DNA from 2 places in the Chryseobacterium urinae genome. Region 2 is predicted to be linked to the other one. Evidence: riboswitches for the same ligand, from Rfam matches in the RefSeq annotation. Region 2 holds a riboswitch; the other holds the start of a gene.
What was found. Region 2 has a riboswitch for cobalamin ahead of QWT87_RS02555 (acyl-CoA thioesterase). Riboswitches for the same ligand answer to the same signal wherever they lie in the genome.
Positions count from the first base shown of each region.

Region 1: it holds a riboswitch for cobalamin, as region 2 does, so the genes downstream of both, metE (5-methyltetrahydropteroyltriglutamate--homocysteine S-methyltransferase) here and QWT87_RS02555 (acyl-CoA thioesterase) in region 2, are expected to answer to the same signal.

Region 1 covers NZ_JAULSJ010000031.1:23,592-29,780, reverse strand. Annotated here, with positions in the region: gene QWT87_RS16785 (hypothetical protein) at 1-313, shown strand, start outside; gene QWT87_RS16780 (hypothetical protein) at 303-1,091, shown strand; gene QWT87_RS16775 (VOC family protein) at 1,108-1,494, shown strand; cobalamin riboswitch at 1,606-1,790, shown strand; gene metE (5-methyltetrahydropteroyltriglutamate--homocysteine S-methyltransferase) at 2,177-4,492, shown strand; gene QWT87_RS16765 (hypothetical protein) at 4,587-4,979, shown strand; gene QWT87_RS16760 (hypothetical protein) at 5,083-5,412, shown strand; gene QWT87_RS16755 (hypothetical protein) at 5,438-6,189, shown strand, end outside.
Region 2 covers NZ_JAULSJ010000003.1:32,449-38,637, reverse strand. Annotated here, with positions in the region: gene QWT87_RS02570 (hypothetical protein) at 1-879, opposite strand, end outside; gene QWT87_RS02565 (helix-turn-helix domain-containing protein) at 1,109-2,071, shown strand; gene QWT87_RS02560 (hypothetical protein) at 2,169-2,966, shown strand; cobalamin riboswitch at 3,027-3,207, shown strand; gene QWT87_RS02555 (acyl-CoA thioesterase) at 3,317-3,700, shown strand; gene QWT87_RS02550 (HD domain-containing protein) at 3,790-4,380, opposite strand; gene QWT87_RS02545 (cytochrome P450) at 4,684-6,024, shown strand.

The DNA of each region.
Region 1 (6,189 bases), on a different contig from region 2:
GTTGGGTTTAATGATATTCGGAAGCGGATTTTACTTCGGATTCCATTCTTTGGTGGATAATGCTTTGCTTTTAATCAATTTAAAAACGAAGAATACGGAAATCAATAAAACTTACGAAGTAATTTATGATAAAGAAAAGAAAGTTTTTTGGCTGAATAATGAAAATTCTATTCATGATAAAGAGGATCTTCAAAAAATTAACCACTATAAAGTTTCAAAAGGTTTAAAATCTATTTTTGATCTTCAGAATAATGACACGGTAAAAGTAACGTTTAATAAAGGATGGTTTGATGTAAATTATCTTGAAAAATAATTACGCTCTGAAAATGTACAATGCAACCAGAAGGAACAAAAATATAGGAACCGAAAATCAAGGTTTCAGTCAAAATAATAAATTGAAAATTTCAACACCTAACGGAACATTAAAGTCTTTTTACGAAAGAATTGGTAAGCATGAAAAAGAATCTAAAATAATAAATGGACACGAATTTTTATTTATCATAGAAGAGCTTCGCGAAAACTGTTATCATTCCTGTTCTGTTTCTGATCTTGAAAAGATAATCGAAAATATTCCTAAAGAAGATTACGGAGATTTAAAGTTTATTGTTTTACGCCAACCGAAAAGAAAGGAGGAAATAATCTCTCCGGTTTGGGGAAGACTTGTTTACAGCTTTGAGTACGAAAACGAATATTTTCCGGCGATAATTTTAGACTCAATAGATTTAAACAAAAAGTTAATATGGTCTAAAAAACAAAGCGTTGAAGATCAGAAAGAATTTGAAAGATTAAAGCAAGACGGACATATTTTTACAGAAGATAAAAGGAATTTCGTTTCTCAGTTAAATTTAGAGCCTTCAAGAAATACCCAATTGTACAGAACTTTACTGCATGAATTCGGGCATTATGTTCATTACTTAGAAGTTGTGGAAAGACCTTTTGAAAGTGATGAAGATTATGAGGCAAAAGAAATTCGCGATGATTACTACTCAGCTTTATCTAAAGTTGAAAAAGAAACTTTTGCGCACCAGTATGCTGATCGACTGAAGAAAAAATTAACTGAAGAAAAAATAATTCCTTTTAATAGTCTTTAATAATTGAAAATCAAACATGAAAATAAAAAGCATAGATCACCTCGTTTTAACGGTTGCAGACATTGAAAAAACGGTAGATTTTTACACCTCTATTCTTGGGTTTGAAGTCGTAGTTTTTGGAGAAAATAGAAAAGCGCTGACTTTTGGAAATCAGAAAATCAATCTTCATCAAAAAGGAAAAGAATTTGAACCGAAAGCTAAGCATCCGACTTGCGGTTCTGCGGATCTTTGTTTTATTTCCGAAACCAACATTCACGAAGTTTTACAGGAACTAAAGGAAAAGAATATTGAGATCATCGAAGGAATTGTTGAAAGAACCGGAGCTTTGGGAAAAATAGAATCGGTTTATTTCAGAGATCCGGATTTAAATCTGATTGAGATAAGCAACTACAGTTCATTGTAAAATACATTCTCGAAAAAATCCAAATAACTATTCATTCAGAATAATTTTCTGAATTACTTAAAAAATAAACAAATAATTCCTACATTTGTTTAGAAAACAGTTCTTTTACATACTTCATCAAACGGAAAAGGTTTTACGTAAAGTAGATTAATAGGGAATCGTGTGAAAATCACGAGCTGTCGCGCAACTGTAAGTAATACTTTAAAGGTTTTTATCCACGTATATCCACTGTGTAAACGGGAAGGATGATAAAAGCTGTTACAAGTCAGGAGACCTGCCTATTCCGAATTGACAATGCTCTCGCGGTTTGGAGTTTTTTGGTCAGACAGATGATACTTTTTTGAACGTAGCAATCTAAATTTTAATTTGATTTTAATTGCAAAGTTTTTAATATTAATTTCTTACTTTAAGAATGAAAAAAATATTCGCCAACCATCAATACAGCAGTTGTTTTTTGCATCTGTTTCAAAAGATACGGTTAAATAATTTTTCATCTTATTGTTGAGAAAAAAGCTTTGTGCAAAACGATAAAATTTCAGAGCATTCTCTTATGTAAAGGGAAAATTGCGTCCTTACTGTATCTTTACCTCTCCATTCTATTTCCTTCTGCAAAAGCATTGCGAAGCATCAGAAGAACTTTTATACACATTAATTATTGTTTAATTTAAAAGTTTTAAAGAAAATGCAAACGCACATTCTTGGCTATCCGCGTATTGGTAGCAACCGAGAACTCAAAAAAGCCTGCGAGCAGTATTGGTCGGGCAAAATCACTTTAGACGAATTACTGGACGTCGGGAAAAATATCCGACAAAACAATTGGAAGCTTCAGCAGGAAGCAGGAATTGATCTTATTCCGTGTAATGATTTCTCTTTTTACGATCAGGTTTTGGATATGACCTTAACTTTAGGCGCTATTCCTGAACGTTATGAAGAGATTGCTCTTAAAAAATCTGAAACGGATCTCTATTTTGCCATGGCAAGAGGCTTTCAGAAAGAAGGTCTGGACATTACTGCAATGGAAATGACAAAATGGTTTGATACCAATTATCATTTCATTGTTCCGGAATTCCATAAAAATCAGGAATTTAAGCTGTTCTCCCGTAAAATCATCAACGAATTTTTGGATGCTAAACAAGTGGGAATAAATGCAAAACCGGTGATCATAGGTTTGTTAACCTATATTCTGCTTGGGAAAGAAAAGGAGGAAGGTTTCAATAAGATAGAGCTGGCTCAGAAAATTCTTCCTATTTATATTCAGATTCTTAAAGAGCTTGAAACTCACGGAGCAGAATACATCCAGTTTGATGAACCATTTTTAGCATTAGATCTGGATGAAAAATCAAAAGAAACTTACAGTCTGATTTATACCGAAATAAGAAAACAGTTTCCTCATCTGAAAATCATTGTAGCTACTTATTTTGAAGGTTTAAGAGATAATCTTGCTCTGGCTGTTTCTCTTCCTGTAAATGTGCTGCATCTCGATTTGGTTCGTAGTCCGGAACAGTTGGAGGAAGTTTTAAAAGTAATTCCGGAAACATTGCATCTTTCATTAGGTGTAATTGACGGAAGAAATATATGGAAAAATGATTTCGAAAAATCTCTACGCCTCATTAGACAGGCAACAGATAAAATAGGCTTGGAGAGAATTTTAATTGCTCCTTCCTGCTCATTGCTTCACAGCCCTTCTGATCTTGATCTGGAGAACAACGAAAGTGTTTTATCCTCCGAAATTAAACAATGGATGGCTTTTGCTAAACAGAAAGTCTCTGAAACGGTTACCCTGAAAAAATTAGCCGCAGAAAATCCGGATTATTCCACACTCCTGCTTTTAGCTGAAAATAAAAAAGCCATTGAAAGCCGCAAAACATCACCTCTCATTCATAACAGCGAAGTGAAGGATCGTGTAGATGTAACTACCGAGGAAGATGCTAAAAGAAACAAACCTTTCAGCATGCGAAAAATTTCTCAACAGGATATTCTCAACCTTCCTTTATTCCCTACAACTACAATTGGCTCATTTCCACAGACGAAAGAAGTTAGAAACTGGAGGGCAAAATTTAAAAAGGGTGAACTGAATGCCAAGCAATACGATGATCTGCTGAAAAAAGAAACTGAAAGAACGATCCGTTGGCAGGAGGAAATAGGAATTGATGTTCTGGTTCACGGAGAGTTTGAAAGAAATGATATGGTAGAATATTTCGGAGAACAATTATCAGGATTTGTGTTTACGCAAAACGGCTGGGTTCAAAGCTACGGAAGCCGTTGTGTGAAACCTCCTGTTATTTTCGGAGATGTGTACAGACCGAATCCGATGACGGTTTACTGGTCTGAATATGCGCAATCTTTAACGAAAAAATGGGTGAAAGGAATGTTAACAGGACCAGTAACTATTCTTCAATGGTCTTTTGTGCGTGATGATCTGCCGCGATCTTTAACGTGCAAACAAATTGCACTGGCTATTCGCGACGAAGTGAATGATTTGGAAAAAGCAGGAATCAGAATTATCCAGATTGATGAACCTGCAATTCGTGAAGGTCTTCCATTAAGAAAATCTGACTGGCAGCATTATCTTCAATGGGCAGTGGAAGCTTTCAGAATTTCAGCGAGCGGTGTGGAAGATGCGACGCAGATTCATACGCATATGTGCTATTCGGAATTTAATGATATTATTCAGAATATTGCCGATATGGACGCGGATGTTATTACGATTGAATGTTCCAGAAGCCAGATGGAGCTGCTGAATGCTTTTGCTGATTTCAAATATCCGAACGAAATAGGACCGGGAGTTTATGATATTCATTCGCCGAGAGTTCCATCGAAAGATGAAATGGTAGAATTGCTGAAAAAAGCACAAGCAGTTATTCCAGCACAGCAACTTTGGGTAAATCCCGACTGTGGCTTGAAAACCCGTCATTGGGATGAAACGGAAAAAGCGTTGATTGCAATGGTGGAGGCTTCAAGGGAAGCGAGTAAGTTACTTGCTGTACAAACTCATTAGATATATAATTTCAGGAGCTTCAGGGCTCCTGTTTTTTATAAAGAATATAATATTTAGAAGAATATTATTTATTTTAGTATTGTAAATTTTTACTATGACAAATGAACACGAACAAAAACTTAATAAGTTATTTAAATTACTAGATGGAAAAACGACTTTTTATGTTCGGGATTATTATAAAGAATTAGCTATCAACCCTGAAAATATTGATGATATAAAGGTCATTGAAAATACAATTAATTTAGGTTTAAGATATGACTATTTTATTCGCAAAGGAAAAGGTTATTACGATATAACAAAATTTGGGTTAGAAGCTATAAAATCTGGAGATCACTCTATCTATCAAAGAAAAATTTTATGGGAATCTAAAAAATGGAATTTAATTACTATAATCATTTCTATCATAGCTTTAATTATAAGTGCAATTCAGCTTTTTAAAGATTCAAATTCATCCGAAATCGAAAACTTAAAAAAAAGAACTATCTGAGAACAACAAGCAATTAAAAATTCTGAAAACTCTTATAAAAACAGAGCAATTAAATGTTAAGAATTCTGAAAAGAGAATACAAACTTTAGAAAATAAATAGTAAATGACCACCAAAGAATTCGTAAAAAACTTCTACCAAGAAAAACAAAATATTCTTAATTCATGTTTTGATAATCAAGCAGAATATAGAACTCTTGTTTCATTAAAAGTTGAAGAATTAAATTTAAATGAAACTCAAACTGAAAAATTGAAGGATATAATTTCTGATCTTTTGACAAATACTTTTTACACCATCTTACTAGGTTTAGATGGTTCCGCAAGTATTGGAGATTCACAGCAAAGTTTTAAAATATTTGATGAAAATGATAATTTAATTTCTGAAAATGGAGATTTAGAAGGATTAGCCTATGAATATTTTCATGAAAATAAATAATTTTGAAAAGTTTTAATTAATGAAAATGAAAAAAATTATTCTGTTAGTTATTTTAGCAATAAATCAAAATATTTATAGCCAAAATAAACTTTTAAAATCTGATAAATTAACAACTACAGATTCTGTTAAAATAATTGGAATGTATCCTAAGTGGGATAAAAATAAAACTTATGAAAAGTATAATTTTTTAATTACAGATAAAAAAGTAGTTGATTCCCTAATCGAATCTGTTGAATATGGTGACAATACTAAAAATGAATGGGAGCAAAATACTTTTAGTATTATTATAACTAAAGCAAATAAGGAGGTTAGGAGAGTTTCCATTAGTCCTGCTCTTCATCATGCACATACAAATGGTGAAAGCTATAAGTTTGATGTTTCTATTTTAGAAAAACTAGCAAAAAAATATCCTTTAACTTATAAATGGTATGAAAAGGAATTTAAGGATGAGCAACAATTCAATCAATTTAATTCAGAAATTTTAAAGCAAGAAAAAACTTTGTATGTAAGTAAACCAACGTTTATTTATGAGGGATCTTTTGAATTACAATTTCCTAAAAATGAAAAATTCCTGCACCCAAAAGCAATTGATGATTATTTAAGACCGCAAATTGAAAAAATTGTGAATGGAAAAGAATTTAGTATTTCTTATAAAGCTAATGAATTTAATTTAAAAAATAGAGATCAATATACAATGACAATTGATGGTCCTTATACTCTATTCAAAGATTTAAAAGACAAAAACAGCAAAAAAAGTGAATGGACTCCTGCGAAATT
Region 2 (6,189 bases):
CGTGTCCGGATCTGTTACAAATTTCATATAATCCATAACCGCTACTGTTTTAATATCAGCATTCACCTGAGTTCCTACAGTAACAGAGCTACAGCCTGTAAGTCCGGAATTTGCGGTAATAAAAGGAGTCAGATCAAATGTAATTCCCACCGGTGACGTTTGCGAAGCAATAGGAGTTCCCTGTACTGCAAATGCTAAAGATCCGGATCCAACCTCAAGCTTTCCGCCGGTAATGGTTGCCGTAACTCCCGGATTTCCTACTGAATATAATGTAATTCCACTATACTGACCGCCGTTTGCTCCGGAGTATGGAATTTTCATCACAGTTCCTGAAGTAATTGCAGTAGGCGTATTTCCATCAATTAACTGCGATGGATCCAATGCAGCAGCATTACAGTTTAAAACAGCAACTGCACCTACCGGAGAAGTGTCTTCCATAAGACGCCACTCGCTTCCGTTCCAGTAAACATACCCGGAATAGCTAAATCCTGAATTTGTTCCTAAATTATACACCAATAATCCTGTTGCCGGATTCGGAATTGTTGTAATATCCGTTCTGGATGTTAAAGCCATTCTTGGAATAAGAAGACCTTTTTTGCTTCCTGAAGAAAGCTGATCCACATTCATATCCAGTATAGCGGAACCATCTGGAGTTACTGTACCAATACCTACACTTCCATTGCTCTTAACAACAAAGTCGTCGGAAGACTGTAAAGCTGTTGGTGCGTTATCCGGATCATTGGTTGTGGTAGAAGAAGATTTTCCGTCTACATGGAATACACCTTGCGGTTTTGTGGTATTAATACCAACCTGAGCGAAAGATTTAAATCCCAAAACAGAAATCGCAATGAGAAGAAATAATTTTTTTTTGTTCGTCATAATATATGTTTTTAAAGGGGGTTATCAGATATTTATATTATCAATATTTAAAGATTAAATTTTTATTGTAATTTTGCTAACTGAAAAACACATTGCAAATATAGAGTCACATTTTTGAGTAGAAAACAAGAAATAAATGATAAATGACTTTTCATTGCAACTAATATAAAAAACTGATAATCAACGTATTTAATAAATGATTTTCTGAATTTTATTATATTAGAACATTATGGGGAAAAAAAATACTGAAATTGAAGTGCTGGATCTGAAAAGAGAACTTGCTAACCGATATATTTATGTACTGGCTGTAACTTTTATTACATGCATCCTGATTTTTTCATTTTACATGAAAGATCCGATAATGGTTTACTACCTCATCGGAGGTTTTTTTTCATTACTCCTTCCTTTTTACATATTGGGAAATCATTACGACCTTCTTAAAGTCGTGAAGGTTTTCATTCTTGTAATGCCGCTTTACAACTTGTTTATAGTATTCAGGTTCTGGAATATTTCAGTCTGCAGTTTAATATGGATTGTAGCTCTTCCCTTTTGGGCAAATATCTTTTTTTCGAAAAAAGAAGTGGTTATCTTCACGGTATATGCTATTTTTCTCATAAGTTTTTGCTGCATATTTGCCGGAAACGACTACTTCGGGTATCCTTTTAATGATCTTAAGAAAGGAAACCTTACAGACGCTTTTATATTTACTGTTAACCTTATACAGATATTTTTAGGAACATATTATAAAAGCCTGATTCAAAATATAAAGAGTAAAGAGGTAATTATTGAGAAAAAGGTTTCTCAGCCTGCTGCTCCTGTTGCCGATAAAGATTTGCAACTTGCAGAAAATATTTTTGAGAAAATAGACCAGGAAGTTATTGGTAATAAGTTATTCAGAAATGCAGATTTAACGATTTCCGAGCTCAGCAGTACAATTAAAGTGAATAACAATTATATTTCCAAAGCCATAAAAATCAACGGATTCGATAATTTTAATCATTACATCAACACACATCGTGTGATATACGTAAAGAATAAACTTCATAGTGATGAACTGAAAACGATGACTTTGATGCATATCTACTCTGAAGCAGGATTTAAGAATCAGTCAACTTTTAATAAAGTATTTAAAAAAATAGAAGGGGTAACTCCAAGTGAATATATACAGAAAACCAGTACAAAGGTTTCATGACGGCTTTTTAAGTTTAAATTAATCAGTTTACTTTTATATTTTTGAAAAGTTTAAACAAATTTTAATTTATATATTTGAAGCGTCAAAAAATTTCATGATGATGTCTCTACGTAAAGCATTTTATCTTTCAGTTTTCAGTGTTTTTTCTTTTGCATTGGCGAAAGGTCAGAATAAAGTTCCTTTTGGTGTTGTAAAAGCTGAGGAAGGTTATGCCATGGTGCGTGTTCATAAAGACGATTACCGAAAAATCGTTGATAAGATCCGTATGAAAACAGGAGATGTTTTTATTTATGAAAAACCGGCTCCGGGAGAAACAGAATGGATCTGGATAAAATATCCTGAAAAAGAGGATACAGAAAAACCTTTCGTACGATACGACAGCATCACCAAAGAAGGAATGGTAAATAAAAACCGCGTGGTTTTTGTTGATAATTTACCAAAATTTACACCTTCAAAATCGAAAAACGGAAAATCTCTGATCTTTACAGACGACACCAATCCTAAAATTCCCGGAAACCAAAGAACAAAGGTTATTATTGACGTTTACCCTTCTTATGCACACATTAAGAAACAGGAAAAAGACGCCAATGGAAACATTACTAAAGTTGACAAAGTAAAAGCCTGGGGCGTAGGAAAGGAATTGCCTGAAGGTTTAACCGAAATAAAATCTGTACGCGTTCAGCAACCGGGAAGAGGTTCTGTTTTTGTAAGAGATGCTATTAAAAATATGTTTCAGCCAACGATGGATTTCAATAATGTGGGTGTAACCGCCATCGATAACGATCATATTTTTCTTTATATGATAAATGGCTCCGGTGAAAACCGCTATACAACAATCTGGACGATCAAACAGGGAAAAGCTGAAAGCCAGATCATTTATAAAACTCCCGAATAATTCATTAATTATCATTATTTTTGTACCCGAAAAGCATGAGTATGGACTCTTTTCCAGGCTGTGACTTTTCAGGAAACTGGTTTTGCTTAACTGCAGATTAAAAGGGAATCGTGTGAAAATCACGAACTGTCGCGCAACTGTAAGTAACTAAAGTCTTTATAAAAAAAATCCACTGTGTAATTCATGGGAAGGGAATAAAGATGTTACAAGTCAGGAGACCTGCCTTTTTCTTCATAACAAAAAACTTTCGCGATTTGAAGTTTGTTGATCTAATGGATACTCAGAGATTTCTGTCTCTGCTTTTTCTATTGTTCTTCTATTTTTCATTTCGCTTTAATTAATAATGATATATGACTACAGAAGAAAGAATTGAAGCATCTGAAACCCGAATTTTCAAAGCGGTTTTCCCGAACACAACCAATCATTACGATACGCTTTTCGGAGGTACAGCCATGCAACTGATGGATGAAGTGGCTTTTATTGCTGCCACCAGATTTGCAAGAAAACGCGTGGTAACCGTAAGCAGCGATAAAATTGATTTTAAAAGGTCTATTCCTGCCGGAACCATTGTTGAACTGATTGGAAAAGTGGTTCATGTCGGAAAAACGAGTATGAAAGTAAATGTGGAAATTTTCACAGAACAGATGTATTCGTATGAAAGAGAAAGAGCAATCGTAGGAGATTTTACTTTTGTAGCGATTGATGAATTCAAGAAGCCAATTCAAATATTATAAAAAGGTTCCGGCGACCTTCGGTCGCCGGAATCCAATATTTTCAATGTTCTTTAAAGCTGTTTCGGCGGGCTTTTCCCGCCGAAACCTTTCTATTTCAATACCTTTTCAGTTTCCAGATTTTTCAGCAAGAGTAATTGAAAAGCCTCTCCCAGTTCATCGGAAGCTCTTACAATGGCATTTTCCAACATATTTCTGATTTGCTTTTCTGTAACGCCGGCTTCTGTCCAGCTCTTTCCTGAAGTGTGGGAATTTAAAATAAAAGGCATAATGCGGTCGATCGCGCAGGCGAAAATTGCATCAGGAGTCTGCTCTTCCTCAAATTCCAGCCAAAGATTAAAAAATTCAGAACGAAGCGGCTCATCTAAAATTCCGAAGATTTTCTGAGCTGAAACTTTTTCTCTTTCAAATTTACCTGCCATTGCTGCTTCATCAAATAAGAAAGTATCTCCTGCTTCAATTTCTACCAGATCATGGATAGACAACATTCTGATTACTCTTAATAAATCGATATCTGCTCTGTTCTTTGCATATGGGAAAAGGATCTGCGCCAGAATAATAATCTGCCATGAATGTTCCGCCGTATTTTCTCTTCGTGAATCGTCTGCATTGTAATTTCTTCTTTGTACATTTTTCAGGGCATCAACAGCCAGAATAAAATCGATTTCCTTTTGTATTTTCATTGTATATAATTATTTCGAGACCATTTATTTCTCAATCACTTAAAAAAAGTTTTGACAATTTTTCATTTAAAAGATTCACATTTCTAAAAAAATATCAATTAAAAAGATCCCAGACTTTTATGCTTATTAGAATACTATTTATTTTGATAATGAGTTTATGATAAATCTTTCGGCTGCTTTATGGTTAAAATTTAAAAAAGCATAAAATTAAAGCGAGTAAAATGGCAATACAAAAATAAGACTTTTAGCTTTAAACCTATTCTAATTCACAGATTAGTATTACTTTTATTATAAATATTCTACATGACTCCAAATTACAATTATCCTACAGAAATTAAAGGAAAAAGAAAACTGTACTCTCTTTTTTATGGTGTAAATAATCCCTTAAAAGTCATCAGCGGAAATCATAACATTGCCGGAGACACTTTCCATCTAAAAGCCAGTGTAACAAATACTGATTTTATCTTTTCTCAGGATAAGGAATTTATTGAATATGTTCTAAAACAAAACCATAAAAACTATTCTAAATCTGATATACAATCGGTTGTGTTAGGAAAATATCTCGGAAAAGGACTTCTTACCAATAACGGAAAAGACTGGCTGAAACAGAGACGACTCATCCAGCCGGGATTCAGTAAGATCAAAATCTCCAATTTGGTTGGCATTATGGAGACTGAAATTGATAAAGCATTTCTGGCTTTTCCACAGGAACCGGAGACTGATTTGTACGACCTCTTTCATACACTGGCTTTCAACATTGTTGCGAAAACACTTTTCAGCTCGGATATTGATGAAGAAAGCGTAAAAGAATTAGGAAAAATCATTACCGAAGTTCAGGAAGTCTTTGCGAAAGAAGTAAGAATTCCTTTGTATAGCCAGATGATAAAAAGTCTTGGGATAATTGATAAAGTGATGAGAAAAAGCAATGAGGGAAAAAATATAATTAAAAATGTTCTGGATAAAAGAAGGAGCTCAGGTGAAGAAAAAAATGATTTGCTGGATATGCTTATTCAGGCACGTTACGAAGATACACAGCTTCCAATGTCTGATGAACAGCTAATTGATGAAATGCTCATTCTTTTTATTGCAGGACACGAAACCACTGCCAATGCTTTAAGTTTTATCTTTTTCGAGATCAGCCAAAATCCTGAGGCCGAAGAAAAACTAAGAGCTGAAATTGCAGCAGAAGGTGAAAATGCTTTTGGTACAGAAAGCTTAATGAAAAAATCTTACACCACAAATATCATTAAAGAAGCAATGAGACTGCATTCTCCGGCATGGGCAATCGACCGGCAGGCTCTGGAAGACGACAGCTTTAGAAATTACTCTTGGAAAAAAGGAACTTTAATAATCCTCTATATTACAGGGCTGCACAGAAACCCGAAGTACTGGAATGATCCCGATTCTTTTATTCCTGAACGTTTTGATCATGAAAATGCCAAGAACTTCGCCTACTACCCTTTCGGAGCAGGACCTAGACTCTGCATAGGAGAACACTTTGCCATGATGGAAATGGCTCTTATCGTCCGTAGATTCTACAAAAACTACAGCTTCGTATCATATCAGAAAGAATTAAAGAAAAAAGCTTTGGTTACTTTAAGAACATTGAGCCTAAAAGGTAAAATTGTTAAAAATATGATCTGATTTTCATAAAATTCTCATTACATAAAATTTCTCATTAAAAATAATTAAACTGATTATCAATTAGTTAAAATATTTATTTGTATTTTTTCACTACTTTGTATTGCATAATACCATTTTAATTACATATCTTTGTAATGTAAAATCGAAACAGGTACAACTAGCTAG